DNA from 4 places in the Micromonospora sp. PRAS1 genome. Region 1 is predicted to be linked to each of the others. Evidence: riboswitches for the same ligand, from Rfam matches in the RefSeq annotation. Region 1 holds a riboswitch; each other region holds the start of a gene.

Evidence for each region. Region 1 has a riboswitch for cyclic di-AMP ahead of AC507J_RS06565 (coiled-coil domain-containing protein). Riboswitches for the same ligand answer to the same signal wherever they lie in the genome.
Region 2: linked by a shared signal. The riboswitch ahead of AC507J_RS08840 (C39 family peptidase) and the one ahead of AC507J_RS06565 (coiled-coil domain-containing protein) in region 1 are both predicted to bind cyclic di-AMP.
Region 3: linked by a shared signal. The riboswitch ahead of AC507J_RS21580 (coiled-coil domain-containing protein) and the one ahead of AC507J_RS06565 (coiled-coil domain-containing protein) in region 1 are both predicted to bind cyclic di-AMP.
Region 4: linked by a shared signal. The riboswitch ahead of AC507J_RS04915 (C40 family peptidase) and the one ahead of AC507J_RS06565 (coiled-coil domain-containing protein) in region 1 are both predicted to bind cyclic di-AMP.

Annotation. Positions count from the first base shown of each region.
Region 1 is NZ_JCANNB010000004.1:265,692-272,974, reverse strand. It holds gene AC507J_RS06590 (MFS transporter) at 1-128, shown strand, start outside; gene AC507J_RS06585 (hypothetical protein) at 91-876, opposite strand; gene AC507J_RS06580 (hypothetical protein) at 1,066-1,464, opposite strand; gene AC507J_RS06575 (helix-turn-helix transcriptional regulator) at 1,579-1,917, opposite strand; gene AC507J_RS06570 (carbonic anhydrase) at 2,110-2,799, shown strand; gene AC507J_RS06565 (coiled-coil domain-containing protein) at 2,903-3,919, opposite strand; cyclic di-AMP (ydaO/yuaA leader) riboswitch at 3,923-4,054, opposite strand; gene AC507J_RS06560 (YibE/F family protein) at 4,221-5,585, opposite strand; gene AC507J_RS06555 (metal-sensitive transcriptional regulator) at 5,906-6,202, opposite strand; gene AC507J_RS06550 (heavy-metal-associated domain-containing protein) at 6,321-6,548, shown strand; gene AC507J_RS06545 (DUF8832 domain-containing protein) at 6,563-7,283, shown strand, end outside.
Region 2 is NZ_JCANNB010000007.1:33,081-40,363, reverse strand. It holds gene AC507J_RS08850 (acyltransferase family protein) at 1-696, shown strand, start outside; gene AC507J_RS08845 (hypothetical protein) at 709-1,494, shown strand; cyclic di-AMP (ydaO/yuaA leader) riboswitch at 1,837-1,979, shown strand; gene AC507J_RS08840 (C39 family peptidase) at 2,206-3,066, shown strand; gene AC507J_RS08835 (TetR/AcrR family transcriptional regulator) at 3,134-3,781, opposite strand; gene AC507J_RS08830 (hypothetical protein) at 3,901-4,926, shown strand; gene AC507J_RS08825 (hypothetical protein) at 4,914-5,426, opposite strand; gene AC507J_RS08820 (CDP-glycerol glycerophosphotransferase family protein) at 5,482-7,179, opposite strand; gene AC507J_RS08815 (D-ribitol-5-phosphate cytidylyltransferase) at 7,214-7,283, opposite strand, start outside.
Region 3 is NZ_JCANNB010000024.1:57,724-65,006, forward strand. It holds gene surE (5'/3'-nucleotidase SurE) at 1-415, opposite strand, end outside; gene AC507J_RS21575 (1-phosphofructokinase family hexose kinase) at 412-1,392, opposite strand; gene AC507J_RS21580 (coiled-coil domain-containing protein) at 1,562-2,668, opposite strand; cyclic di-AMP (ydaO/yuaA leader) riboswitch at 2,673-2,804, opposite strand; gene AC507J_RS21585 (HelD family protein) at 2,954-5,068, opposite strand; gene AC507J_RS21590 (alpha/beta fold hydrolase) at 5,180-6,115, opposite strand; gene AC507J_RS21595 (carbonic anhydrase) at 6,264-6,905, shown strand; gene AC507J_RS21600 (hypothetical protein) at 7,038-7,283, opposite strand, start outside.
Region 4 is NZ_JCANNB010000003.1:247,142-254,424, forward strand. It holds gene AC507J_RS04905 ((Fe-S)-binding protein) at 1-1,898, shown strand, start outside; gene AC507J_RS04910 (C40 family peptidase) at 2,153-3,166, shown strand; cyclic di-AMP (ydaO/yuaA leader) riboswitch at 3,352-3,489, shown strand; gene AC507J_RS04915 (C40 family peptidase) at 3,544-4,542, shown strand; gene dcd (dCTP deaminase) at 4,690-5,268, opposite strand; gene AC507J_RS04925 (pyridoxamine 5'-phosphate oxidase family protein) at 5,344-5,886, shown strand; gene AC507J_RS04930 (zinc metalloprotease) at 5,953-6,963, opposite strand; tRNA gene AC507J_RS04935 (tRNA-Gly) at 7,219-7,283, shown strand, end outside.

The DNA.
Region 1 (7,283 bases):
TCGCTCTGCTGCTGGCCCTCGGGGAGCGATTCATCCCTCCCGCCGCCGGGCGGCCCGCCGGCAGTGTCGACGACGTTCAGCGACAACCTGCTAGGCGGGCACCGGTGCCCGGCCGACGACCACGGTAGGGAGGTCGCGGGTCTGCTCGGTGTCGCCGAGCCCGACCAGCGGCAGCACCGACTCGCGCTCCTCGATCGGCGGGAGCAGCGCGGCGATCATCTCCTCGCGGAGGCTGTGCGCCGCCGCGCCGGCCAGCTCCGCGGCCCGCCAGGCCGCCTGCTCCTGTTCCCGGGCCGCCCGCTGTCGGGCGAAGAGGTGGTCGCGTACCGCCCGGCGCAGCCGCAACTCCTGCTCGACCGGGTGCAGCCGGGGATCCCAACCGCGGTGCGCGAAGACGTCGCTGAGCTGTTCCACCGACAGCTCCCGCAGCCAGTACGCGTCCAGCGCCGCCCGGTGCAGCCAGCGCTCACGGTCGGCGTACTCGGCGGGGGTGCGTGGGGTCTGCGGCAGGGGCATGGCGGCGGCGTCCGACAGCCGGCGGACGTTCGCCTCCGCCGCCTCGTACGCCTGCCAGGACCGCTCGGCCTCGTCCTGCGCGGCGACCCATTCGTCGCGCCGGCGGCGTGCCGTCGCCTCGGCCCGTTCGGCGGCGACGGCCACCTCCCCGGTCCAGCGATCCTGGTCGCGCTGCCGGTCGGCGTGCTCGTCGGGGGTGGGCAGGGCGGCGTCGAGAATCCGGGCACCGGCGTCGAAGCGGAGACGCCGGGGACGCAGTAGCAGCCCGCCGACGGCGAGCGTCAGCACGCCCAGCAGGCTCAGCCAGATCGCGGCGGCGCGGGGAACATCGAGCAGTACGGAGGAGAGAGCGGTTCGCATCATCAACACCTCGCGGTCGAAGGAGGGTCGTCGACTGGGCGGGACTGGTGTCTGACGGCTGGTCCGCTGCCGGAGATCGCGGGATCGCGCCGGTGATCGCCGGGTCCGACCGGCATCGGCGGGTCGAACGCCCGGGGACGAGCGGCGGGTGAAACCGCGGCGGACGGCGAAGCGGTCCGGGGCCGTCGGTCAGGCGGCGGGTGGACCGCGTCGCGTCGGCTCGCCCGCACCGGCGGCGACACGCGGGCCGGCGAGGTCGGCCGGGACGGCGGGGGCCGGGGCGGGGCGGGCGTCGGCGAGGTCGGCTCGGGCCGGGCCGGTCGCCGGCTCCTGCGCCGTGATCCGCTCCTGCCGGGTCGCTGCCTCGTCGGTCGCCTGGCCGGGCTCGACAACCGGTCGAGCCGCGACCGTGGCGGCGGCCGGCCGGGCCGGAAGATCGAGGGCTGCGGGCTGACCTGGGAGGCCGGCCGCGACTGCCCCGCCGAAGCCGACGACGAGCACGAGGGCCGCAAGCGCGAGGCGGGTCAGCTCCCGCAGCGCGCGCAGCGTCGCCGGCCACATCGGACGGGCGAACGCGGGAGACGGCACGCGTCCAACCTATCGCTCTGTCCCCGAGATCGCAGTGCCAACGCGGTACGCGGATCGTGAAGCACACCACTTCGTCCAGGATGGACGGTCAGGACGTGCCGGCCAGGGGAGGGCTCACCGGTGCTCGGCGGTGCCGCTCACCGGTTCGTTCGTGAACAGCGCCAGCAGGTCACCGACCTGGCGGTCGGCCTCGGCCGGGTGGCGGAACCGGCCGGCCGGGTTGAGGGTGTACTCGTTGCGCCGGCCGACCCGGGTGCGCCGCAGGTAGCCGCCCGCCTCCAGGTCGGCGACGATGGCCTGGGCGGCCCGCTCGGTGACCCCCACCTCGACTGCCACCTCGCGCAGCCGGGCGGTCGGGTTGCGGGCGATGGCGAGCAGTACGTGGGCGTGATTCGTGAGGAAAGTCCAGTTTCGGGCACTTTCCCGTTCGCCTGTGGTCGCCATGCTGGCCATCGTATGTCCGCCGCTCCGGGCGCAGCCTGCTGTGCCCTGCTGTCCCGCCGTTGGCAAGCGTTGCGGGATACCTGAAATGCATATCACGCATAGCTTGACGTAGCTTTGCGGTGCGTGTGACGGTGGTGGCGGCCCGTGACCAGTGTCGGCCGGGATGACCAGGCATTACACCGAGAGACGAGGTGACGCCGGATGAGTCGACCCGGATCGATAAGCGAGCAGCGAGGACCGGAGCGGGAGTTCCTCACGGCCGACGTACCGGGTGCCCCGGAGCGCGCGCTTGCCGAATTGATCGCCGGTAACCGCCGGTTCGTCACCGACGCGCTCCGGCATCCCAACCAGAACGCCAGCCACCGGGCCGCCGTCGCGGCGGAACAGCACCCCTTCGCGGTGATCGTGGGCTGCTCCGACTCCCGGCTCGCTGCCGAGATCATCTTCGATCGTGGGCTGGGCGACCTCTTCGTGGTCCGGACCGCCGGGCACACGGTCGGGCCCGAGGTGCTGGGCAGCGTCGAGTACGCGGTGACCGTGCTGCGTACGCCGTTGGTGGTGGTGCTCGGGCACGACTCGTGCGGCGCCGTGCAGGCGGCCCGCGCGTCGGTGGCCACCGGCACGCCTCCGCCGGGTCACCTCGGAGCCGTGGTGGACGCGGTGGTGCCCAGCCTGCGTCGGGCCCGCGAGGCGGGGATCGAGGAACTGGACGGGATCGTGGACATCCACATCGCGCAGACCGTGGAGGCGATGCTGGAGTCCTCCGAGGCGCTCGCCGCCGAGGTGGCCGCTGGCGGGTGCGCGGTGGTGGGCATGTCGTACCGGCTGGCCGCCGGTGAGGTGCGGGCGGTCACCGCGCGGCCGGCCGAGCTGGCCGGTGCGCCCGCCTGAGCCGCCGGACCGACGCCGAGGGCCGTTCCGGGCCGCCTGACTGACGCCGAGGGCCGTTCCGCCAGCTGGCGGAACGGCCCTCGGTTGTCGCTTCCGGGTGCGCTCAGAGCAGTGACACGTGTACGTGGTCGGTGTGGTTGGACGGGCCGCTGTAGGAACTCCAGCGCTCCGTCGCCGCGAACCAGATCTGCCGGTTCCAGATCACGTAGTAGATGCCCAGCCGGTCGGCGTTGCGGACCAGGAAGGCCGCCAGGTTGTTGCCGTAGATCCGGGTGTCGTTGTTGTGCCACGGCGCGAAGCCGCTGTTCTGCAACGACCAGTCGCAGGCCCGGCCCTTGGGGTGCTCGAACTTGTCACCGGGGCGCCAGCAGCCGACGAACCGGTCGAAACCGGCCCGCTTGACCTCCTTGTACATGTGCAGCGTCCGGGGCGTGATGCAGCCCGACGTGGTCGGGTCGTTCTGGTTGCACGACTCGGGCTTCCAGCCGCCGTCCGCGGCCCGGTTCGGTGCGATCCGGGCGACCGGGGAGGTGGCGGCCACCAGGCCGCCGGTGAGGCCCTCGCCACCGACCAGCCGGAGCGACTTCTCTGCCTCGGTCTTCTTGCGGGCCATGTCGTTTGTCAGCTTCCGCTGCTCGCGTACCTCGGCGTCGAGCGCGAGCTTTGCCGTCTCGGCGCGCAGCTTCACCGCGTTGACCTCGGCCAGCTTCTTGTCGTTGACCAGGTTCAACTCGTCGAGCGCGGAGGCCCGGTCGATGAACGAGCCAGGGGCGTTGCTCTGCAACAGCATGCCGATCGCGCCCACCCGACCGGTCCGGTACGACTGCGTCGCGATCTCCGCGACCTGCGGGGAGAGTTCGTCCAGGGCAGCCTGGGCGCGGCGGACCTCCACCGCGAGTTCGAGCTGCTTCTTCTTGGACTTTTCGAGCTTCGCCTTGGCCTTGGTGAAGTCCCGGTTCGTCGCCTCGATCAGGTCGTTGAGCATCGGCGGGTCGTCGTCGTGCTCCGCCGGTGCGGGTGGCTTCGGCGCGGCCGTCGCAGGCATCGGCCCCGCGAACACGGCGAACGCGGCGCACACGGCCACCACGGGTGTCAACCAGCGGCGTAGGGGTGCCGTCACTGTTTTCCCTTCCATCGACCGCCGACCGGGTTAGCTGACGGGTTCGGGACGGAAGCGGCCCCTACCGCAGTCGCGGATTCACCCCACGTACCTGGGTCCCCGGTTCGCCTGGTGGCGATTGGGCGGCGGCACCGCAGGCGCTGGGGTACGCCTTCGGCGGTGACCGGCAGTGAGGTTACCCGAGAGTCGATCCGGGCTTCTACACCCCGAACCGGGCCAGATGCGTCATTTCGTAATCGCGGTGAGTGACCAGCGACACTCGTGCTGGCCGTGCCGGCCGAGGCGGTCACGTTGAGGAGTGTCACCATGTGGTGTCCGTGCTCCTGTCCGGGTCGGGCCACCCCGGCGGGGTGGCGGTGGGCGTGTTGCGGGTACGCGGTGTGCTGAGGGCGTGCAGCGCCTCGGCCCGGTCCGTCGCCGGCCGGGAAACCGTGGAGGTGTCATCGTCGTCCGGGCCGCCGGGGTCGCCGCCGACCCTGCCGCGCTGCTGTCCGGCCGTGGTCACCAGCGCAGCCAGGGCGGTGGTGAGCGGCACGGCGGCGATCAGCCCGAGCGTGGCCACCACGCTGCGGACGATCTCCTGGGCGAGGAACTCGCTCGTCACGATCTGCCCGAGGGCGCGGGAGTCGGCGGTGAGCAGAAGCAGCAGCGGCAGCGACGCTCCGGCGTACGCCAGGATGATGGTGTTGACCACGGAGGCGATGTGTGCCCGCCCCACCCGGGTCGCCGAGCGGTACAGCTCGCGGCGGGAGAAGTTCGGGTTGGCGTGCCGCAACTCGGTGACCGCGGCGGCCTGGGTGACCGTGACGTCGTCGAGCACGCCCAGTGATCCGATGATGATGCCGGCCAGCAGCAGGCCGTGCAGGTCGACGTCGGCCCGGAACATGGAGAGCGTGGTGGCGTCCTCGCTGCCGAAGCCGGTCAGGTGGGTGGCTCTGGTCGCGGCCAGGCCGAGCAGCCCGGTGAGCACCAGGCTGCCCAGGGTGCCCAGCACGGCAACCGAGGTCTGCGCGGAGATGCCGTGGGTCACGTACAGCACCACGAACATGATCAACGCTGAGCCGACGATGGCGACCAGTAGCGGCGGACTGCCCGCGCTGATGCCGGGGAGCACGAAGGTCAGCAGGATGGCGAAGCTGGCGGCCAGGCCGGCCAGGGCGGCCAGGCCGCGCAGCCGTCCGAAGGCCACGATGGCGGCGGCGAAGAGCACCGCCAGCCAGATCAGCGGCGTGCCCCGCTGGTGCTCGGCGATGTTGTACGTACTGATCGACGGATCCTCCGGGTCGAAGAGCGCGACCAGGATGATCTCGTCGCCGGTGCTGACCCGGGGTGCCCCCGGCCCGTCCGGGATGGGCGTCTGCACCTCCTGGCCCGCGTCGGGGCCGTCCTGCACCTGGACGGTGACGGTGCCGCACGGACCGGCCGCCGCCGTCGGCGTGCCCTCCGGGACCGCCGGGTTGGGCGGACAGGTCTCGGTCACCACCCGGGTGACCGTGCCGTGGTAGCGGGGGGTGTCGTCGGCGGCCTCCGGCCGGGGGGCGTCCCTGGGCCAGAGCACCAGGGCGGCGATCAGGGTGACGAGAAAGAGGGGGACCACCGTCACGATGAGGATCCGCCGCACCCCGGGCGGGGTGGGCGGAGCGGAACGGGTGTGGTCGGCGCCCATTCAATGTCTCCCAACGATTCCAGGGCGGAGTACGTGCCGGCGGCCGGGTCGGTTCAGTGCCTTCGCACCGCCGTCGCGCGGCGCGGCACGGGTTGCCGGAGCGTGGTGAAGTGGCTGCGTACCGTGATGTCCGGGCCGGCTCTCGACGGCCGCCGCGGTGCGGCGGGGGAGGCGGACGCCCGGGGGCGGGCGCGGGCCGCGGGACACGGATGTCGGCTGGGCATCGTGAGCGAATGGTAGCCAGCCCGGCATCCGAACGCCTGTCGCGAGGGTTTGTCGGCGGTTCGTGGCGCGCCGGGGCCTGAGGTGGTGTCGGCTGGTCAGCCGCGCTTCATCAGGCGGCCGACGGCGGCCATCATCTCGGTGGCCATCTCGTCGGCGCGCCCCTCGGCGGCACCCTCGTGCATGCAGTGCCGGGCGTGCCCGTCGAGCAGGCCGAGGGCGACCTTGTCCAGCGCGGCCTGGATGGCGGAGATCTGGGTGAGCACGTCGATGCAGTAGCGGTCCTCGTCGACCATCTTCTCGATGCCACGGACCTGGCCCTCGACGCGGCGCAGCCGGGCGAGCAGCTGGTCCTTGCTGGCGGTGTAGCCGCGGATCGGCGCAGGAGTGCTCATGCGGCCAGCATAACGTACCCCCTGGGGGTATGTTACGGTCGACGGGACGGATACCCCCGGCGGGTATTTGGACGGGTCGCCCGGTCCACCCCTGGTCGGGCGTGGAGAGGAGAGTTCCATGGTCACCACGACGTACCAGGTGCAGGGCATGACCTGCGGGCACTGCGTCAACGCGGTAAGCGCCGAGGTCGGTGCGCTTCCCGGCGTCAACGAGGTGCAGGTCGATCTCGCCGCCGGTCGGGTCACCGTCAGCAGCGAGCAGCCGCTGGACGACGACGTGGTCCGCGCGGCCGTCGACGAGGCCGGATACGAGCTGGTCGGCGGCGGCGCCGACCAGCGGCGGTAGGCCAGGGTGTCCCGATGAACACGGCGACCAAGCTGGGCGGCTTCGCGCTCGGCGTCGCGTTGGTGTTCGGCGCGGCGTACGGAGCCGGTCAGCTGGCCGGCCCCGTCGCCCCGGTGGTCACCGCCGGCCACGAGGCGGACGGCGGCCACTCCGCCGACGGTTCCGCCGCGCCCGGTCACGACCAGGGCAGCGCCGGCCACGAGCCGGCAGCGGGCGGCGACCACCTGCCCGGTGGGCTGCTCGTCTCCGACCGGGGCCACACCCTGACGCCGGTGGCGGCGCCGACGGGCGAGTTCGCCTTCCGGATCGTCGGACCCGACGGCCAGCCGGTCACCGGGTACGACGTCAGCCACGACAAGCGGATGCACCTGATCGTCGCCCGGCGCGACCTCTCCGGCTTCCGGCACGTGCACCCGGAGATGTCACCCGACGGCACCTGGCGGGTCGCCTCGCCGCTTGATGGCCCGGGAGTGTGGCGGGCGTTCGCCGACTTCACCCCGACCGGCGGCGAGCCGTTGACGCTCGGCGTCGACGTCACCGTCCCGGGTGGGCTGGCCGAGGTGCCGCTGCCCGCCCCGGCGAGCAGCACCACGGTCGACGGCTACACCGTCGACCTCGACGGCACGCCACAGCCCGGCCGCAGCACGACGCTGACGCTTACCGTCAGCCGCGACGGCGTACCGGTCGGCGACCTGGAGCCCTACCTGGGTGCGTACGGCCACCTGGTGGCCCTGC
Region 2 (7,283 bases), on a different contig from region 1:
AGCGTCAACAACGTGAGCTGGTCGCTCTCCTGCGAGTTGTTCTTCTACCTGTGCCTGCCGCTGGCGCTGCCGTTCGTACGACGGGCCCGGCCGTGGCTGCTGTGGGCCGTGGTGATCGCGGTGCCGCTGCTGATCCTGGCGCTCTGGCCGGCGCAGACGCTGGTGCCGGAGCAGTACCGGTGGTGGTTCACGCAGGTGTTCCCGCTGGTCCGGTCGCTGGAGTTCTGGATGGGCGTGGCCGCCGCCGAACTCATGCTGCGTGGTCGCTGGCGCGGTCCGCGCCTGCCGGTGGCGAGCCTGATCTTCGTGGCGACCTGGGTGCTGGCCTCGCAGTGGATCCGCGCCGAGATGTGGGCGGCGATCCTGTCGGCGGCGTACGTGGTGCTGATCGCGGCGGCGGCCGACGCCGACGTACGGGGCAGCCGTTCGCCGCTGCGGTCCCGAGCGATGGTCTGGCTCGGTGAGGTCTCCTTCGCCTTCTACCTGGTTCACGTGTTTGTGATCATGACGATCCTGCGGCTCACCGGCGACTGGGGGACCGGCTTCCCGGGCTGGTGGGGGCCGCTCGCGGTGATCGGGTTCCTGCTGCTCACCCTGGCTCTGGCCGCGCTGCTGCACCGGTACGTCGAGCAACCCATGATGCGTCGGCTCGCGCCGTCGCGCCCGAGCGGCAGGACTCTCCACTCCGGACGGTAAGCTCGGCCGATCATGGAGCAGTCCGTCCTCTACCAGTTCCTGACCGAGGTGCCCCGGGCGGTCGCCATCTGGTCGGTGCTGTTGCTGCTCGCGCTCGGAGTGCTCACCGCCCTGGTCGCCCGGCCGCAGCGGGCCCGGTCGGCCGAGGATGCTCTGCCCGCCCCGGCCGAGGACCCCGCCGTGGCCCCGGCCGAGGATGCCGCCGTCGCCACGACCGCGGACCTGAGCAGGTACGCCGGTGAGGTGGCCGTGGCGGCGGCCGGTGCCGAGCGCAACGCCAGGCGGTGGCGGGACGCCTGGCGGGTGGCGCACGAGGAACTCGGGCGTGCCTGGACCGCGTACGACGAGGCGGAGCGGGCTGCCCGGCGGCTCGCCGCCACGGTGCCGCTCGCCGTGCCGGGTGCTGTGCGGAGCCCGGCCGAGTACGCCGCCCGGGAACGGTGGCTGCACCGCGCCGCGATGCTCGCGCACTGGCGGGGCGAGTTGACGGCCCGGCAGTTAAGCGAGGTCTTCGCTCGGCGGGCCGGCTGGCACCCCCGATGGCACCCGGCCGAGCAGGAGATCGCCCTTGCCCGGCTGCTGCGCGACAGCCGCCTGGCGGCGTACCGGACGGCCGAGGCGCGCGAGCGCGAGGCGTGGCGGGTGGCCGGACTCGCTGCCGAGGCGGCCCGTACGCTCGCCGCCGAGGCGTACGCCGCCGCGGAGCGGCTCCGGCCGGAGCGGCTGCCGGCGCGGCGCCGGGCCGCTCTCGGTCGCCCGGCGGTCATCAGGCGCTGGCGGCCGGCGCGGGTGGGCTGATCGGATGACCGCCCGCTCGGGTGGTCGGACGGACCTCGTCTCGGGTGCCGGTCACCGTGACCCGGATTGGGTGACCCCGGTCACGCCGCCGCAGGAAACGGTCACCGTGCGCGTCGGGGTGGATCGGCTACGTAATCTCCGGGACATTTTGTGCACTCGGTCCGGTTGTCGCCTTTCGGCGTACTCGATTCCCCGAATCCCATTGAGCGACGCCAGTCGCCGAATACCCGAAAATAATCGAGCTGGATCATGTTTGTGCAGGGAATGAGGGGTTGGCGCGCGGTTTGACCGACCAGTAATGTCGCCCCGTCCGGTGCGGTTACCGATCGCAAAAGGCGACGCCGCATCGACCCGCTCAATCGTGATCTCACGAACCGGGGACCCACCGCATTACCTGGGGTGAATCCGCGAGCCTCGGCCCGCGGTAGGGCGATCTTCCCGCCCGAATCCGTCAGCTAACCCGGTCGGCGGCGTCGGAAGGAGTTCCATCCGCGTGCAGCACGTACCGATCCCCCAGTTGTTCCCACGCCTCCACGGCATCGCGGTGTCCGCGTTCGCCGGCTCGCCGACAGCGAGCTGAATACCGGACCCACCGCCACCGCCCGGTGTTCCCGGGCGGATCCCTCGAACGGCCCGTCCGCGTCCGCGTGGTCGTCGGTGTCCCCTGCCGACCCGACCGCCGGTGCCGGTACGGCGTCCGCCCCAGCCCTCGTGGAGGATTCCGTGAAGCACACCGTCAAGCGTCAGCTCCGCCGCCTGGCGACGGAGCGTCCGTACCAGATCGTCGCCGGATCGGCGGCGGCGCTCGTCCTGGCGACCGGCGCGGGTGCCGCGCTCGCCGGCACCGGGGACGCCCCGGTCACCGCCCAGACCACCACCGTCGCCGAGTTGCGCGGCGACGCGGCGGTCTCCCGCAGCGACGCCCGGGTGGCGCAGAGCCCGTCGTCCGTGCCGAGCGAATCGGCTGCGGCAAGTGTCGCCGCCTCGCCGTCGCCCTCGCCGAAGGCCAGCTCGGCCGCGCCGGACCCGGACGTGACAAGTAAGAAGGCCGCACCGAAGCCGCCGGCTAAGAAGGTCCTGGACTACGACTACCAGGCCCAGATCAACGGTTACTACTGCGGCCCGGCCGCCGTGCGTAACGCGCTCAGCGCCGCCGGCGTCGAACGCGACCAGGACACCCTGGCCAGCCAGCTCGGCACCACCTTCGCCGGCACCAACTCGGCCGAGGACACCACCCGGGTACTCAACGCCGTGCTCAAGGGCAGCCCCTACCAGACCAGGTGGATCCGTGGTGGTTCGGCCACCCCGGCTCAGATGGACCAGCTCCAGGCCGACGTCGTGGCCGCGGTCACCGACGGGCGCAGCGTCGTGGTGAACGTGGCCGGCAGCGCCACCGACACCGACGGCCGCTGGCACTCCTTCCCCGGCGGGCACTACATCGCCGTGGTGGGCTACGAGGACGAGGGCCGGATGGTGAAGATCGCCGACTCGGCCGACGCGTCCTACTACTCGTACTGGATGAGCACCATCGACCTGGCCAACTGGGCGGCCACTCGCGGCTACTCGGCCTGACCGACCTGACCGACCTGACCGGGCGCCGGTTCCCCGCTGGGGGGCCGGCGCCCTGTCGTCGTACGCCCTACCGTCCGGCCCCGCCTGCCGCGTCGGCCGCGTCGAGCGCCGGCACGAGCGGCGTCAACGCGGCCCGGACGAGGTCGGGCAGCGACCCGGACGGTACGACGAAACCGGGCATCGACGGTGCCACGTTCGCCGACTCCAACCACTGCCCGAGTGCGACCTTGGCGGCTGCGCCGACACCGGCCGCGAGCACCCGGGCGGTCAGGCGGTCGATGCCCGGGCGGCGCTCGATGATGGCGTCGGCGAGCGGGCCTTCGATCGTGCTGGCCGTGTCGACGTAGCAGGCGCGCAGGGCGGGGCTGGTCGTGATCATCAGCAGCGTCGCGCCGGGCTGGTCGCCCTGGTCGGCGTACTGCCCGACGACGGCGTCGAGCACGGTGTCGGCGAGGCCGATCTCGGCGGGTCGGGAGATGACGGCCGCCGCGACCTGTGCCGTGCGCTCTGCGGTGACCGCCGCGACGATCGCCTGCTCGCGGCTTGCGAAGTAGTTGTTGTACGTCCTCGGCGACACCCCTGCGGCCTCGGCGATGTCGTCGACGCGGACGTTGTCGGGCCCACGTTCCAGGGCCAGCCGCAGCGCCGCTGTCCGGAGCGCCGCTCTGGTCGCCTGCTTCTTCCGTTCCCGCAAGGAGGGGCGGCCTGCTGTCACCCGTTCACCATCGCACAATCTCTGCGTGGCCGCAAACTTGCGTGCGCGCAGAACTGTGCCTAGCGTCATGACGAGCCCCCACTTCGGTGGCGTCCCCGAGGGAGAAGGACCGACAGCCCATGCGAGCCAAGGGCATGACCTACGACACCGGCTTCGTCCGGGACGGCCGCACCTCCGTGCCGCGCTTCGACCCGGAACTGGTCCGGCGAGAGCTGACCATCATCCGCGACGACCTGCACTGCACCGCCGTGCAGCTCGTCGGTGGCGACCCTGAGCGCCTGGAACTGGCCGCCCGGATCGCCGCCGAACTCGGCCTGGAGGTCTGGTTCTCGCCGTACCCGCTGGACCTGTCGGTCGACGAGACCCTCGCGCTTCTCCTCGACTGCGCCGAGCGGGCCGAGCGGCTGCGCGGGACCGGGGCCGAGGTGGTCCTGGTCGCCGGCGTCGAGCTGAGCCTCATGAACCGGGGTTTCGTCGACGGCGACCGGATCGACGACCGCCTCGGCAACCTCTTCGCCGACCCGGCGGGCCGAGCCGAACGGATCGCCGAGGTCCGCTCCCGGCTCGACCGGTTCCTCCGTACCGCCGTGGCGGCGATCCGCGACCGCTTCCACGGAAAGGTCACCTACGCCGCCATCCCGTTCGAGGGCGTGGACTGGGAGCTGTTCGACTTCGTCACCCTCGAACTCATCCGCTCCGCCGAGGTCGCCGACCGGTTCCGGGACGGCGTACGCGAACTCGTCGCCCAGCCCAGACCCGTCGCCGTCACCGGCTTCGGCACCGCGACCTGGCGCGGTGCGGGCGACGTCGCGCCGCGCAGCATGGAGATCATCGAATACGACGCGGTCACCGGCGAACCGGTGCGACTCAACGGGCGGTACGAGCGCGACGAGGCCGGCCAGGCGGCCTACCTGAGTGAGCTGCTTGAGATCTTCGACAGCGAGGGCGTGGACAGCGCCTTCGTGCACCTGTTCGCGCTCTACAGCCTGCCGCACCGCCCCGACGGCGACCCCGCCGACGACCTTGACCTGGCCAGCCTCGGGATCGTCAAGGTCCTCGACGGCCGGGACGGCGACACCTATCCCGGGCTGCCCTGGGAGCCCAAGGCCGCCTTCGCCGCGGTCGCCGACCGCTACCGCGCCTGACGGCGGGCCAGCAGCCGGGCCGCCGTCAGCGGCAGCAGATGCAGTACGCCGACGAGCAGCAGCACCAGCACGGCGACCTGGCCCACGGCGAGCCCCTCCACCGCCAGGATCAGCGCCGCGCAGCCGCCGGTGACCAGTGCGTGCCGCACCAGCCGCAGCGTGGTCCGTCGAGTCGACTGCGGCGCGTCCGGCTCGGCGACCTCCGGCGGCCGGGACGTGACCATCGCCGCGATCGCGATCAGGCCGGCGACCTGCACCGCCCAGCGGGCGGTGGTCCCGATGCCGGCCCCGTCGGTCACCGCTGGTGCGACGGCGGTGGTGGCGGCGAACACCACGAAGGCCGGCAGCCCGGTGAAGAGGAACGCCAGAATCCCGGCCCGCGCCACCCGCTGACCCAGGCTGATCTCCGGTTGGACCTGCTGTTCGAGGTTGACGCGAACCTCGTCGGGGGCCCACACCAGCTTTCGGGCCGGCGGCGGGTCGGGCGTGGGTTGCGACATGCCCGCGAGTCTAAAGTGGATTGGGCGGCGGCGGGGACGCGCCCGACAACCGGCCTCAGGTGGTGGGGGATAGCGGGGCGGTGCTGGCGGCGCGCGGCGTGGGCGGGGCCCAGGCCGGGTCCAGCTCGCGCCGGGCGGCGGTCAGGAACGCCTCGGCGTACGACTCGACGGGGAAGTCACCGAGGTAGCGGCGGCGGGTCGTCCAGCGGGCCGTCGCCAGCGGGTCGGTGTCGAGCAGCCCGGTCAGCACCTCGTCCAGGTTCGTCAGGTCCCGACGCAGCACGTAGCCGGAGGCGGCCAGCGGGAACCGCTCGGTGAACCGGTCGCCGTCCGCGCCCGTGTCGGTGACCGCGTACGGCTTGCCCGAGTAGAGCCAGTCGGAGACCACCCCGGAGACGTCGGAGACCAGGGCGTCGGCGCGGTTCACCGACTCGGCCAGGGGCAGCCGGCTGGCCGCGGCACCGAACAGGTGCTGCCGGCCGGTGCGGGACCGGTCGGCGGCGAGCAGGTCGTGCAGCCGCGCCAGGTAGCGGGCCGAGCCCGGATTCTGCGTGGTGTAGGGGTGCGCCCGCAGGATCACCGTGGCGCCCCGGTCGAGCAGCCGCCGCAGCAGCGGCTCGGCCATCGGCAGCGAGCAGTAGTCGGCGTCGGCGTGGTGCCCGGTCCAGGTGGGGGTGTAGAGCACCGTCGGGTTCGGCAGGCCGGTGGCCGGCTCGGTGCGTACCTCGATCGTCTCGACCTGCGGACGGCCGACCACGACGAACTTCTCCGCCGGGATCTCCACCCCGGCCCGGGCGTACCGGTCGATGGCCGCCTCGCCGGCCACGAAGATCCGGTCGAAGATCCCCGACACCGGGTTGGCGCTGGACGCCTTGTCGCTGTCGCCGTGGTGCAGCTGGACGTGGGTGAGCTGGGTGAAGCGCAGGCAGTGGCTGTTCTTCGCGCCGTGGTTGACATAGAACGCCACCCGCAGGCTGGGCACCAGCACCTCGTCCATGCTGCGCAGGGTGGGGCAGTAGAGCACCGGGGCGGTGGTGGCCGCCGCGATCGCGGCCAGCGACTCCGGCTCGCGCACCATCACCACGAACGGCCGGCCGATCCGCGCCAGGTACGGCAGCCACATGGTGACCTGGTACTCCGAGCCGGGCGGTGCGGAGAAGTGCAGCACGAACTCCGGCTGGTGCCGGCGCAGCGCCCGGGTGACCGGCGAGCCACCGGTGGCCGGCCGGAACCGCCGCCGGGCCAGGTCGAGCGCGACCGCGCCGGCGACGGCACCCACCAGCAGCACCGCCACCAGCGCGAGTACCGCGGGCAGCGCCGCCAGGGCGGCCAGCGCCAGGACCGCGAGCAGGCCGGCCAGGACGTCGCCGAGACCGGCGGCGACCTGCGGTACCCAGGTGCGTACCGGCAGGTTGGCGGCGCGGATCTCCAGGTTGCCGGCGTCCCGCAGCGGGCCGGCCAACAACAGCAGCCCCAGCAGCACCAGGGCGGCGGCGGCCAGGGCCGGATCGAAACCGGAGTCGAGCTGCCGGGCGTAGCCGACCAGGACCCCGGCCGCGATCAGCGTGGTCTCCGCGACGCTGTCGGCACCGGGACGGACCCGGCGCTCCCAGACGGTGGCCGCGAGCGCGGCGACCGCCAGGCCGAGCCCCCAGGCGGTCGCGTCGGTGAGCGCGACCACGCCGAACGCCAGCACCGCCCCGCCGGTGGCCAGGCCCCGGGCGGCCAACTTCGTGACCAGGTCACCACGCATCTCGGTGTCGCCTTCGCGCTACGTTGCCGGCCGGTCAGCCGACGGGTGCGGTGTCGATCGGCCGGTCGGCCTGGGCGGGCGCCGGCACGGCGAGCGGCGCGGCC
Region 3 (7,283 bases), on a different contig from region 1:
ACACGTCAAGCGAGACGGCCATGGCCCGGCAGCCGTTGGCGGCGGCCGTGAACGCGGCCCCCACCGTGCCGGAGTGCAGCACGGCGCGCCCCGCGTTGGCGCCCCGGTTGATCCCGGAGAGCACCACCGCCGGCGGCGGCCCGAAGGCACCGTGTACGGCGATGAGCGCGATGAAGCCGGGGGTGCCGCCCACCCCGAACGCGGGCACCCCGTCCAGTTCCGGCAGCGGGTGCTCGTGCACCACCACCTGCCCGTCCTGCTCCACCGCGCTCATCGCGGCGCTGGTGCCGCTCGCCTCCTCCAGCGGCGCGGCCACCACCACCTCGTGCCCGCGCTCGACCGCCGCACGGGCCAGCGCCTGGATGCCGGGCGCGCTGATGCCGTCGTCGTTGGTGATCAGGATCCGGAGCGTCATCGCCCGGCCACCCGCTGGGCCAGCTCGTCCGGGGTGGTGCGTTGCTGCGGCTGGGTGCCGGCCGGCTCCAGCCGGACCCGGTCGACCAGGCCGGTGATCGAATCCAGCCGGCCGGTGCCCAGCCCGTGCCGGGTGACGTTCAGCGCGCCGGCCGCCGCGCCGGTGCGGATGGCGGTGCGTACGTCGCCGCCCCGGGCCACCACGGCCGCCACGCTGGCGGTCATCGAGTCGCCCGCACCGCGCGGATCGGCGGCCTCCAGGCGCGGCATCAGCACCTCGAACACCTCGCCCTCGACAAGCGCCAGCGCCGGCTGGTCGGCCCGGCTGACCACCACGTTCTCGGCACCGGAGGCGTGCAGCTCGTGCATCGCGGCGATTAGCTGTTCCGCCTCGTCGCCGGCCGCCCGCCCGTCGGCGATCAGTTCCTCGTGGCTGACCTTGAGGAAGAAGACCCCGCTGTCCAGTACGGCGTTCAGGTGCTCGCCACAGAGGTCGACCACCACCCGGCTGCCGTTGGCGCCGAGGTCGGCGGCGAAGCGGCGGTAGAGGTCGGCGGGCACCAGTGACGGATCGTTCGGGCCACTGAGTACGCTCACCGCCGCGCGCAGCCCCTCGCCGAGGGCCAGGTTGTACAGCTCGTCCAGCTCGTGCCGGCTCAACGGCTGGCCGGTCACGTCGACGATCTCCTGCCGGGTGCCCTCGCGGCGGTCGTGCACGTACCCGCCGCTGCCGCCCGAGTCGCGCGTCACCACCTTGAGGTCGACGCCCTCGCTCACCAGCAGCGGTTTCAACACCTGCCCGATCTCGCCGCCGAGCGCCGTGCAGAGCACGACGTCGACGCCGTGCGACAGCACCATCCGGGCCTGCCAGACGCCCTGGCCGCCGGGATGCAGGTGCAGCTCGGGGTTGTCGTTCGGCTGGTCGATCGTGACGGTGAGCAGTGGCGTCGGTGCGAACACCATGACCCGCCCGCTCACAGCTGGCACCTGTCCATGACCGTTCCTCCCGCTGGCGACGACGAAATGTCCGCTTACTGCAAGGACGGTAACCAACGTGACGCGACGGCGCACGGCGACGGGCGGAGGCGGAAACGACGCCGGGTGGGTCGCCCCTGCGAGGCGACCCACCCGGCGTGCCGGTCCTTCGTCAGTAGACCGAGAGGTGCACGTGGTTGGTGTGGTCGCTGGACGGGTCGCCGCGAGCGCCGCTGTACGTCTTCCACCCACTGCTGGGCAGCCAGATCTGCTTGTACCAGATCACGTAGAGCACAGCGAGCCGGTCGGAGTTGTTCACGAAGTACGCCGCCAGGTTGTTGCCGTACGTCCGGTCGCCACCCGTGGCCGCGCCGCCGAAGCCGTTCTTCTGTGCGGCGAAGTCACAGGCCCGACCCTTCGGGTGTTCACCCGAGCCGCCGGAGCGGTAGCAGGAGACGTACCGCTTGAAGCCGGCGGCCTTGGCCTGGTTCAGCGCGTGCAGCGTACGCGGGGTGATGCAGCCGTTGGCCGGGGTGGGGTCGTTGACGCTGCACGACTCCTTCGGCCACGAGCCGTTGGCGTTGCGGGGCGCCGGCTTGGCGGTGGGGCTGGACGACCGGGTGCTCGTCGGCGCCCGGGTGGCCCGCTCGGCCGCCTCGGCGGCGCGCTCGGCCGCCTCGGCCCGCTCGTTGGCGACGGTCAGCGCCCGCTCGGCCTGTTCCTTGCGCTTGGCCATCACGGCGACCTGCTTGCGTTCCTCCTGGACCTCGATGTCCAGCGCCCGCTTGGTCTGGCGGATCTCGTCCCAGCTCGCCTGTAGCTCGCGCACCGCGCGGTCCTCGTTGGCGGCGACCACGTCCAGCGCCGCCGCCCGGTCCATGAAGCCGGCCGGGGTGCCGCTGTTCAGCAGCGCCGACGCGGCACCGAGCCGACCGGTGCGGTACGCCTGCGCGGCGATCTCGGCCACCTTGGCGGTGCGGTCGCCGAGTTGCTCCTCGGTGGCGTCGAGCCGTCTGGCCAGTTCCTGCTGCCGCTTGACCGAGCGGTCCAGCGCGGTCTTGGCGTCGAGATAGCCCTTGCTGGCCGCCTCCAGTTGGGCGCGCAGCGCCGGGGTACCACCCTCGTCGTCCACGTCGCTGGGGGCTGCCGCGCGCAACGGTGGTGGCGCGGCGGCCGCGGGGCTGAACGGTGCGAGCGTGACGCTCAACACGAGGGCGAGCCCCGCGGCGGTCAGGGCCGCCATCCGGGCGGCCGGTCTCACGGTTGCCACTGCTGGCATGCACATGTCCTTCCGTCAGCCGCCGACCGGGTTAGCTGACGGGTTCGGGACGGAAGATCCCTACCGCGTGTGCGGATGCACCCCAGGAACATGGTTCCCCGGCTCGCCCTGGCGGGCGATTAGGCGGCGACCACCGCCGGCACCGGTGGGTGCCGCCTGGCGGAGGCCGGGTCCGAGCGTACCGGGGCTGGTGTGACTGTTGCAGCCACTGTGACTCCTGGTACTGGCTCGTTCACCAGTAAATCAGACATAACGCCACTAAGGCGGCAATTTTCCCGGACTTGGTCAGCCGGTCGGGTCGACCGTGGTGAGCCGTTGGGTGGCCCGGGACAGGGCGACGTAGAGGGTGCGTACCCCGGCACCGGGCTCCGCCCGGATCTCGCCCGGCGCGACAAGCACCACCCCGTCGTACTCCATGCCCTTGGCCTCCAGGCTGGTCACCACCTGTAGGCGCTCCCCACCGAGGCCATCGAGCCAGGCCGCGACCTCGTCCCGGCGCGGCACCGGCGTGATCACCCCGACGGTGCCCTCGACCTCGTCGAGCAGGGTGCTCGTCGCCGTCGCGACGGTGCTCGCCAGCTCTGCCGCCGGCACCGTCAGCTGCACCGGGTCGACCCCGGTGGTGCGGACCGCCGTGGGCAGCGCGAGATCCGGGTACACCCGGCGGATCTCGGCCGCCGCCACCGCGAAGATCTCCGCCGAGTTGCGGTAGTTGGTGGTGAGCGTGAACCGGTGCCGGCGGCGCCGGCCCAGCGCCCGGTCCCGGGCGCTGGCCAGCTCCTGCGGATCACCGGTCCAAGCGGTCTGCGCCGGGTCGCCGACCACGGTCCAGGAGGCCAGCCGGCCGCGTCGGCCGATCATCCGCCACTGCATCGGCGAGACGTCCTGAGACTCGTCGACCACCACGTGGGCGTAGTCCCGGTAGTCTTCCGGGCGTTCCCGGGCCGCCTGCCGGGCGGCCCGCTGCCGGTCGGCGAAGGTGCTCAGCTCGCGTACCCCGCCGGCCAGCTGGTACGGGTCGCGCTTCGGGCGGGCCGGGCGCATCGGCTTGCCGAGCAGCGCGTCCAACTCGTCGAGGAGTGCCACGTCGGCCACGCTCGGCCCCTGCTCGGCCGACTCCCGGTACGCCTGACCGAGCAGCCGGGTCTCGGCACCGGAGAGCAGCCCGGCGGTGTAGCGGCGCAGTCGGTCCGGATGTGCCAGCCAGCCGAGCACGTGCCGGGGGTGCAGCCGGGGCCACCAGGCCTTGAGGAAGTCCCGGAAGTCGGTCCGGTCGATCAGCTCGTCCTCGAAGGCACGCTGCTCCGGCAGCCCGGAAATGCCCAGCCGGCGGGCCTGCGTCCAGAGCGCGGCGAGCACCCCGTCGAAGCCGGCCCGGCGCACCTCGTTGCGGCGGGCGCCCCGGGGCAACGCCCGGTCCCGGATGGCGTCCAGCTCGCTGCGCTCCAGCCGCAGCAGCTGCCCCCGGTAGAGCAGGCGCAGTTCGGCCGGCGAGTCGGGCACGGCGTCCCGGGCGGCCCGTTCCAGCACCTTGCGCATCCGCAGCGAGCCCTTGATCGCCGCCACCTCGGGCCTGTCGGTACGGGTGGCGGCCACCCCGAGGAAGAGGCTGCCCAGCGAGTGCAGGGTGGCGGTCTCCTCGCCAAGTGACGGCAGCACCGAGGCGATGTACTCGACGAAGACCGAGGAGGGACCGATCACCAGGATGCCGCCGCCGGCGTACCGGCTGCGGTCGGCGTAGAGCAGGTACGCGGCCCGGTGCAGCGCCACAGCCGTCTTGCCGGTGCCCGGACCGCCCGAAACGACTGTGACTCCCGAGCCGGGGGAACGGATCGCCTCGTCCTGCTCCCGCTGGATGGTCGCCACGATGTCGCGCATGCCCCGGCCGGTGGTCCGGGACAGGGTGGCCAGCAGGGCACCGTCGCCCACCACCGGCATCTCCGGCGGCGCGGCGTCCGGGTCGAGCAGGTCGTCCTCGATCCGGGTGACCCGCTCGCCGCTGGACTGGATCGTCCGGCGGCGCACCACGCCGAGCGGCTCGGCGGGGGTGGCCTGGTAGAAGGCGGCAGCGGCCGGCGCCCGCCAGTCCACCACAAGCGTGCTGGCGTCCTCGTCGCGGATGCCGAGCCGCCCGACGTAGAGCACCTGCCCGTCGCGCAGGTCGAGGCGGCCGAAGACCAGTCCCTCGTATTCGGCGTCGAGCAGATGACGCCGCTGGGCGGCGTGGAAGACCATCGCGTCCCGCTCGACCAGGGCGCCGAAGTTACCGACCCGGGCCAGCCGGTAGCCGTCCCGTTCGGCCCGCACCGCGGCCTGACGCAGCTCGGCCAGTCGCGCGTACACCCGGTCGAGATGCCGTTGCTCGACGGCGATCTCCTGATCCAGGGTGCTCTGATCCACCGCTCGCTTCTCCTCGTGACGCCGCCCGGCCAACCGCACGAGATTACGCCCCGCCGAACAGGTGCCCGGAAGGGCACCTTCGCAACGTCGGCGGTGGCGGAAGGACCCCGGTCAGGGGCGGCGTCGGCGGCGAGGGCCGACGCGGGCCGGTGCGGCGGCGAGGACCTGGCGCAGTACGCCGCCCAGGGCGGCGTTGACCTCCTCGGGGCGCTCCATCATCAGCATGTGGCCGGCACCGGGGCAGACGGTCAGCTCGGTGGCGGGCAGCGCGGCGGCGATCGACTCCGCGCACGGCGGCGGGGTGAGTCGGTCCCGGTCGCCGACCAGGGCCGCGGCCGGTAGGTGGGCCAGCTCGGCCAGCGTCGCCAACCGGTGCTGGGCGCCGAACGAGGCCCGGAAGCCGCCGATCGAGCGCAGCGAGGCACGGGCGACAGCCGAGGTGACCAGTCGGATGTCGACGGGATCGCAGCGTTCGCCGAAGAGCATCCAGCGGATGCTGGGGCGCAGCGCCCGCAGCAGGGCCCGGGGCGGTCGCCAGGCGCCACAGCGGGCCAGTACCCCGGCCCCGGTGGTCTCGGCCAGCCGGATCAACCGGGCGATCCGTGGCGACAGGCCGTAGACGGTGTGGGTGTGCCCCTCGGCGGTGGTGGAGACGAAGACCAGTCCGGCCACCCGGCGGGCGAAGTGGTCGGGGTGGCGGTGCGCGTACTCCATGATCGTCATGCCGCCCATCGAATGGCCGGCCAGCACCACCCGGCCGGTGGGCGCCGCCGCGTCAAGCACCGCCGCCAGGTCGTCGCCGAGCTGGGCCAGGGTGGCGGTGGGCAACGTCATGCAGCTGGAGCGGCCGTGTCCGCGCGCGTCGTATGCGACCACCCGGACCGAGTCGAACCTCTCCCGCAGGGCGCTCAGCTGCCGGTGCCAGCTCCGCCCGTCCAACGTCCAGCCGTGCACCAGCACCACCGTGACCTCGGCATCGGTCGGTCCGCTGGCCTCCACGTGCAGGCGTACGTCGTCGGAGAGCCGTACCTCGACGGGCTCTGGCATGGCCACCTCCCCACGGCCGCGCGGATGCGTAACACCTGGGATACCCGGTGGTAACACCGGCTACCCGTCATGACACCACGCGAACCGGGACGAGCGGAAGATTCGCCAACCGTCTCCGCGCCCGGGCCGGCCCGACCAAGCTGGAGCCATGGCGGTGTCGCGGGCGGTACGCACCGGAACGTCGGGCCGGGCGCGCGGCGGTACGCCCCGGGCGGCCCTGGCCGAACTGCTCGCCGGCAACCGGCGCTTCGTCAGCGGCCAGCCGGTGCACGGGCACGACGTGACCGCCGCGGCGGCGAGCGCCTCCGGTGACCAGCAGCCGTACGCGGTCCTGCTCGGCTGTATCGACTCCCGGGTGCCGCTGGAGGCGATCTTCGACCAGACCTTCGGCTCGATCTGCGTCATCCGCACCGGCGGGCATGTGCTGGACCGGGTGGTGCTCGGCTCGATCGAGTACGTGGTCGAGGTGTTGGGCGTACCGTTGATCATGGTGCTGGGCCACGAGCGGTGCGGCGCGATCGACGCCGCGATCGATGCGCTGCGCAGCGACCGCCGCCCGCAGGGCGCCCTGGCCCATCTGGTGGACCGGATCGCGCCGGCAGTGGCCGAGGTGGGGCTGGACGAACCGCAGGTGCAGCCGTTGGCGATCCGCAGGCACGTCCGCCGTACGGTGGCCACGCTGCGTGGTGACCCGCTGCTGGCGGAACCGCTGCGGGCCGGTCGGGTCGCCGTGAGCGGTGCCCTCTACGACCTGGCGACCGGCGAGGTCACCCTCCTCGACCCGCCCTGATCCGATGCGACGACGAACGCCTGATCCGACGCGACGACGAACGCCTGATCCGGGACGACGGCCGCCTGAACCGGGACGACGAACGCCCGCCGGGCGTACCCGGCGGGCGTTCGCGATACTGCCTGGAGGGGCTCAGCCCTCGAAGACGCCGGCCTCGACCAGGCGCTTCTCGGTGGCGTCCCAGCCGTCGCCCGGGTGGGCGGCGTTGAGGCTGTTGATCTCGGCCCGGATCTTGGCGGCGTGCCCGGCGGCGGCCAGCACCCGGATCTCCTCGACGAAGGCCTCGGAGTCGGTGCGCAGGTGCGCGGTCTTGCCGTTGGTCAGGTTCCGGACGTAGGCGTGCTTGCCGCCGTTGAGCGGGATGAGGTACTTGAACTC
Region 4 (7,283 bases), on a different contig from region 1:
CCCTCTACGGCCTGGTCACCGAGTGGATCGGCATCCTCGGCATCGTCGGCATCGTGGTGCTGATCGCCATCCGGCTGGCCAACCGGCCGAACCGGGCCGGCCGCCGGTCGCGGTTCACCGGCTCCACCATGTGGCAGGGCTACTTCGTCGAGGCCGTCGTGCTGGCCGTCCTGATCATGGGCTTCCTGATCCGTGGCTTCAAGGTCGCCACCGACCACTTCGAGTACCCGGCCTGGGCCACCCCGCTCAGCCACGCGGTCGGCGCGGCGCTGCCGGGCTGGGAGGCCGGGGTCAGCGTCGCCGCCCTGATCAAGATCGCCATCTCGATGACCTGGCTCATCGTGATCTCGCTGAACGTGACCATGGGGGTGGCCTGGCACCGCTTCCTCGCCTTCCCCAACATCTTCTTCAAGCGGAACCCGGGCAGCGCCGGCTCCGGCCTCGGCGCGCTGCGGCCGATGATGAGCGGCGGCAAGCCGCTCGACTTCGAGGAGGCCGACCCGGAGTCCGACCAGTTCGGTGTCGCCCAGGTCGAGCAGTTCACCTGGAAGGGTCTGCTGGACTTCAGCACCTGCACCGAGTGCGGCCGGTGCCAGTCGCAGTGCCCGGCCTGGAACACCGGCAAGCCGCTGTCGCCGAAGCTGCTCGTGCTCAGCCTGCGCGACCACGCGTACGCCAAGGCCCCCTACCTGCTGGCGGGCGGCGGCAAGGACCTGACCGGCGAGGAGAAGGCCACCGCCGCGCAGCTCGCCCACGTCGACGTACTGGCGCTGGCCGAGGCGGAGAAGCCGCTGATCGGCGACGCCGAGGCGGGCGGTGTGATCGACCCGGACGTGCTCTGGTCGTGCACCACCTGTGGTGCCTGTGTGGAGCAGTGCCCGGTGGACATCGAGCACGTCGACCACATCGTGGACATGCGCCGCTACCAGGTGCTCATCGAGTCGAGCTTCCCGTCGGAGGCCGGCGTGATGCTGCGCAACCTGGAGAACAAGGGCAACCCATGGGGCGCCCCGCAGAACACCCGCGAGGACTGGACCAAGGGCCTCGACTTCGAGGTGCCGCGGGTCGGCGAGGTCGAGGACTTCGAGTACCTGTTCTGGGTGGGCTGCGCGGGTGCCTTCGAGGACCGGGCCAAGAAGACCACCCGGGCGGTGGCCACCCTGCTGAACGAGGCGGGCGTCTCCTTCGCCATCCTCGGCGAGGGCGAGACCTGCTCGGGTGACCCGGCCCGGCGGATCGGCAACGAGTTCGTCTTCCAGATGCTCGCCCAGCAGAACGTGGAGACCCTGAACGAGGCGTTCGAGGGGCGGGAGAAGGCCAAGCGCAAGATCGTCGCGACCTGCCCGCACTGCTTCAACACCCTGGGCAACGAGTACGGCCAGCTCGGCGGCGAGTTCGAGGTGGTGCACCACACCCAACTGCTGGCCCACCTGGTCGCCACCGGAAAGCTCACCCCGGTGCAGCCGGTCGACGGCGGGGTGACCTACCACGACCCCTGCTACCTCGGTCGGCACAACCGGGTGTTCACCCCGCCGCGCGAGGTGCTGGGCAGCGCCATCGCCGGTGGGTCCGGCGGCGGTGCGGACGGTGGCGGTCTCGTCGAGATGCCGCGTAACAGCGAGCGTTCCTTCTGCTGCGGCGCCGGTGGCGCGCGGATGTGGATGGAGGAGCGCATCGGCAAGCGGATCAACGTGGACCGGGTGGAGGAGGCCATGTCCACCGGGGCGCGGACGGTGGCGGTCGGCTGCCCGTTCTGTTCCACCATGCTCAGCGACGGCGTGAACGGCAAGGGCGCCGGTGAGCAGGTCGAGGTGATCGATGTGGCAAGCGTCCTGCTCCGGTCGGTCAAGCCCGAGCAGTCCCCGACCGCCACGGCGCAGGAGTCGGTAGGCGGCTGACCCACGACCCGTACGCGGGGTGCGACGGTACCTTCACCGGTGCGGCCGCACCCCGTTTACGTATTGGCCCGGATAACTGTTACGGGAATGGTCGACACCCTTTGTATTCGACCGGTAGCGCAAACGTGAATGGGCCGTTGGTTGCCTTGATTCCGCACCACGCCTTCCCTACTCTTGGGCACCGACCGCCGTAGGTCGTCTGTCCCGCCCCCTACCGCTCGCGGGACGCCCGGTGGTCGGTTGCAAAGGAGTCGGTGCCGGTGGCAACCATGCCCCTTCATCGTCGCGCGCCCGGACGCTCCCGCCGTCCCGGTGGCCTGCACCGGGCCGCCCGCCGGCTGGTCGTCCTGGTCGCCGCCGCCGCGGTCGGAGCTGGCCTGCTCGCCGCCCCCGCGTACGCGGAGCCGTCGGTCGAGCAGATCGAGGCGGAGATCGACAAGCAGTGGCAGCGACTGGAACCCACAATCGAGCAGTACAACAAGGTGCGGTCCCAGCTGAAGGTGAACCGCGAGAAGTCCAAGACGATCCAGAAGAAGATCGAGCCGCTGGCCCTGGAGACCGAGCTGGCGATGAACCGGGTGGGTGACATGGCCTCCCGGTACTACATCACCGGCCCGTCGTCCGACCTCGGCGCGGTGCTGCTCAACGCCAAGCCGGACACGCTCGGCGAGCAGATGGCCTTCCTGAACCGGCTGGCGGCGCAGGAGCGCCGCGAGCTGGAGGGCGTCATGAAGGTCAAGAAGAAGTACGACGACCAGAAGGCCAAGCTCGACGCCCTGATCGCCGACCAGGAGGCCAAGGAGAAGCAGCTGGCGGCGAAGAAGAAGCAGATCGACGCCGAGATCAAGCGGCTGGAGAAGTCGCTGCCGGTGACCGTGGTCAAGACGACCAACTGCCCGACCATCAAGGACGTGGTCAGCGCGGCAGCGCGGACCGCCATCCAGGTCGCCTGCGCCCAGGTCGGCAAGCCGTACGTCTGGGGTGCCACCGGGCCGAACTCGTTCGACTGCTCCGGGCTCACCCAGTACGCCTACAAGGCCGCCGGCATCCACCTGACCCACTTCACGGGCGCCCAGTGGAGCGAGAACAAGGCGGTTTCCCGGGCCGAGGCCCGGCCGGGCGACCTGGTCTTCTTCCGCAGCGACGTGAGTCACGTCGGGCTCTATCTGGGTAACAACCTGATGGTGCACTCGCCCCGCGCCGGCAAGCCGGTGAACGTCTCGCCGATCACGACCATGCCGATCGCCGGCTTCCGCCGCCCCGGCTGATCCGCGCCGCTGAGCGGTAGCACAGGAACGAACGAAGGCCCCGGGTCAAGCGACCCGGGGCCTTCGTCGTTGTCGGATTTATGCACCGACAGTGATGGCGTGGGTGTGTTGCGTATCGACGTGGATCGTCCCTACGCTGGGCAATCGCCGGCCGGCTGGCAGCTCCGCCCACCGAGGGCGGTAACGGTCCGGCACCGCCGAGTCGTTCTGTCGAGCGAGCCGGGGACCCAGGTACCCGGGGTGAATCCGCGACGCTCGCGGTAGGGCGCCCCCTTCCCGCCCGAACCCGTCAGCTAACCCGGTAGGCGGTATCGGAAGAAGGAGTACGGAGCCCGGTGGCACACCATGCCCCGCGGCCACCGTCACGACGGCCGGCGATGCCCGGTCCGACGACGGCTGCGCCGCGTTTCCGCTGGTACCGCTGCACCACCGCACTCGCCGCGCTGACCGCGACCGCCGTCATCCTGACCGGCGGCGCGACGGCGGCGTACGCCGACCCCAGGGTCGCCGACATCGAGCGCCAGATCGACGAGGACTGGAACCGGCTCGAACCCGTCATCGAACGGCACAACGCCACGCGGCAGGACCTGGCCGTCAAACGGCGGCAGGCCGATGCCCTGGCCGTCCGGATCGCCCCACTGCAACGGCAGGTTGACGAGGCGATGGATCGGGTCGGCAAGCTGGCCGTCCGGGCCTACAAGGGCGGCACGGTCCGCGTGGTCAACACGCTGCTGGGCAGCAGGTCGCCCGGCGAGGTGGTCGAGCAGCTCGGCCTGCTCGACCGCTACGCACAATTCCAGCAGGAGGACGTACGGCAGGCGCGCGAGCTGCGCGACGAACTGGCCGCCGCCAAGGGTGCGCTGGACCGCAGCATCGACCAGCTGGCGAGCACCGAGGCCGAACTCGGGCAGAAGCGCCGGCAGATCGACGCCGAGATCGACCGGTTGCAGCGGCTGCGGCTGCGGGCGTACGGCAAGGGGGGTGGTGGGCCACTGCGCCCGGCACCCTGTCCGGCCGGCTACCCGGGCGGGCCAGCCGGGAAGGCGGTCACCTTCGCCTGCGCCCAGATCGGCAAGCCGTACGCCTGGGGCGCCGAGGGACCGAACGCGTACGACTGCTCCGGGCTGACCCTGGCCGCGTGGGCGCGCGCCGGAGTGACGCTGCCGCACAACGCGGCGCGGCAGCGGCAGGTCACCGCGTCGGTCAGCCGCAGCGCACTGCGCCCGGGTGACCTCGTCTTCTACTACCGCGACCTGCACCACGTCGGCATGTACGTCGGCGGTGGCTGGGTGGTGCACTCCTCCCGGGCGGGGCAGCCGGTCAAGATGAAGCGGATGGACGACAGCCCGATCCACAGCTTCGGCCGACCCGGCTGACGCGGCTCGCGTACCACGGCCGGGTCCGCGCCTGCGACGGCGCGGGCCCGGCCGTTCAGGCCGAGGTCGATGGCGGTGGCATCTTCATGCGGGGCGGCACGGCGGCTCGCACCCTTTCGGCGTGGCGGGCGATCGTTCCGGTGGGCCTCAGCGGACCGGCCAGGTGCGCCAGTTCTGCCAGGCGCGGCTCGGTGTCGGGCCGCGCTGCCCCTGGTAGCGCGAGCCGTAGACGGCCGAGCCGTAGGGGTGCTCGGCCGGGGAGGAGAGCCGGAAGATGCAGAGCTGGCCGATCTTCATGCCCGGCCAGAGGGTGATCGGCAGGTTGGCCACGTTGGAGAGCTCCAGCGTGACGTGGCCGGAGAAGCCGGGGTCGATGAAGCCCGCAGTGGAGTGGGTGAGCAGACCGAGCCGGCCCAGGCTCGACTTGCCTTCGAGCCGCCCGGCCAACTGGTCGCCGAGGGAGATGACCTCCAGCGTGGAGGCGAGCACGAACTCACCCGGGTGCAGCACGAAGGGCTCACCGTCGGGCACCTCGACCGGCGAGGTCAGATCGTCCTGCCGGGTAGCCGGGTCGATGTGGGTGTAGAGATGGTTGTTGAAGACCCGGAACAGCTTGTCCAGGCGTACGTCGATGCTGGATGGCTGCACCAGGGTGGGCTCGAAGGGCTCCAACGCCAGGGCGCCCGCCTTGATCTCGGAGACCAGGTCGCGGTCGGAGAGCAGCATCGACACACCATAGCGGTACGGGTGACCTGCGTGTCGGACTACCTGCTTAGAACGTATGTTCGATAAGATGTGGTCATGGCTTCCTGGTCCGAATTCGCCGCTGACGAGCCCCGACTCGCCGACGGGATCCGCGTTCTCATGCAGCAGTACGGCCCTGGCTTCGGCTACCTGGCCACGGTCCGCGCCGACGGCGGGCCCCGGGTGCACCCGGTCTCCCCGGTGATCACCGACGACGGGCTCTTCTGCTTCGTGATCGACTCGCCGAAGCGGCGCGACCTGGAGCGCGACGGGCGCTACGCGCTGCACTCGTTCCCGCCCGAGGAGAGCGACGACGAGGCGTACGTCGCCGGTCGGGCCCGGCCGGTCACCGACGACGCCACGGTGACCCGACTGGCCCTCGCGGCCCGGGCCGCCCCGCACGCCGACTGGCGGCTCTTCGAGTTCACCGTCGACGTGGCGATGCTCGCCCGGCACGAGCAGGTCGGCACCGGCGCGCCGGGCGACCTGGTGGGGCGACCGGCGGTCCAGGTCTGGCTCGACCCGGCTGGCACCGCCACCGAAGCCAACCGTCTCGCGCCGCTGCCGGCCCGCTCGGGCCGCCACGCCCGCGCGGCCTGACGACATGCGGCCGGTGCCGGCCCCGATTCCCGAGGCCGGCACCGGCGTACGTGTCAGGCTGCCGCGCTACGCGCGATAGGTGTTCCAAGCGTTGATCATCCGGGTCGCCTGACCCGGCGTGAACTGGTACATGCAGGAGTCGTACGAGTAGTCCATGAAGTTGGTGATCGGGTCCAGGCCCGGGCTGGAGCAGGTGTCCCGACCGGTCGGGCAGCCGCTCGCCGGAGATGCCTCCGCCGGGGTGTCCGCAACCTGGTCGCCCTGGCCCGAGCAGCCGCCCTGGAAGGTGTGGTAGAGGTTCAGCCAGTGGCCGACCTCGTGGGTGCCGGTGTCGCCCTGGTTGTAGTTGGTGGCGGTGCCGCCGGGGAGCGACTCGCTCAGCACCACCACGCCGTCCATCACGTTCAGCGTGGTCTGCGGGAACGTCGCCCAGCCGAGCAGGTTGTTGCTCAGTGCGCCAAGGTAGATGTTGAGCGTGGCCTTCGTGCCCTGCCGCAGCTGGGTCTTCATCTGCCGCTCGGCGGTCGTGCCCTGCCGGATCGGGTACCACGACGAGTTGGTGACCCGGTTGATCCGCTGAAGCTGGAACGCGAACGCCGTGGCGGCACCGCCGGTAGCTCCGCTGAACGCCTGGTTCAACACGTTGATCTGCGAGTTGATCATCGAGTCGGGGATGTTGCCGCCGGCGCGGGTCGAGTCCCGCTGGATCACGTGCACCACGACCGGGATGGTGACCGACGCCGCCGCGGCCTGGGCGCTGAGCGTACGCTGCCCGACCCGCTTGGCCCGCTCCTGCAACAGGTCGGCGAACTCGGCCTCCCGCTGCTGAAGCTGGGCGATGGTCAGCTCGTTCGGGTCATGCGCAGCTTCACCGCCCCGGACCCTGGCCAGGGCATCCGTGCCGTCTTCACAAACCTCGTCGGCATGCGCGGCGGCCGCATGGCCGGCGATCGTTGGACTGGCCGTCGTGGCGGCGGCCGGCAGCAGGCCGACCGAGGCGACGCCGAGCGCCAGCGCCAACGATGTCGATGCGATGCCGGCCATCCGCCGGCGCAGCAGGACGGGACGTGGTCCCATGAGCCCACCTCTTTCTGGCGACGCGACCGGGGGTTGTGTCGCGTCGTGCGGAAAACGTGGGGCAGACGTTACAACTGATCGACAGATTTGAGAATGCCTATCTGTTGCGTCCCGGCAACTTCTTCCTACCCACCGCTCCTCCCGCCCTCCGGGCGGCTCGCCGGCCGCGCCGGCCGGTGTCGCGGTCCGGCGGCGGGGTGGGTGAGGAGCCCTGGGTGCGCCGGGGCGGCTGGCTCAGGTAGAGTGATCCCGCTTGCGGGTGTAGTTCAATGGCAGAACATCAGCTTCCCAAGCTGACAGTGCGGGTTCGATTCCCGTCA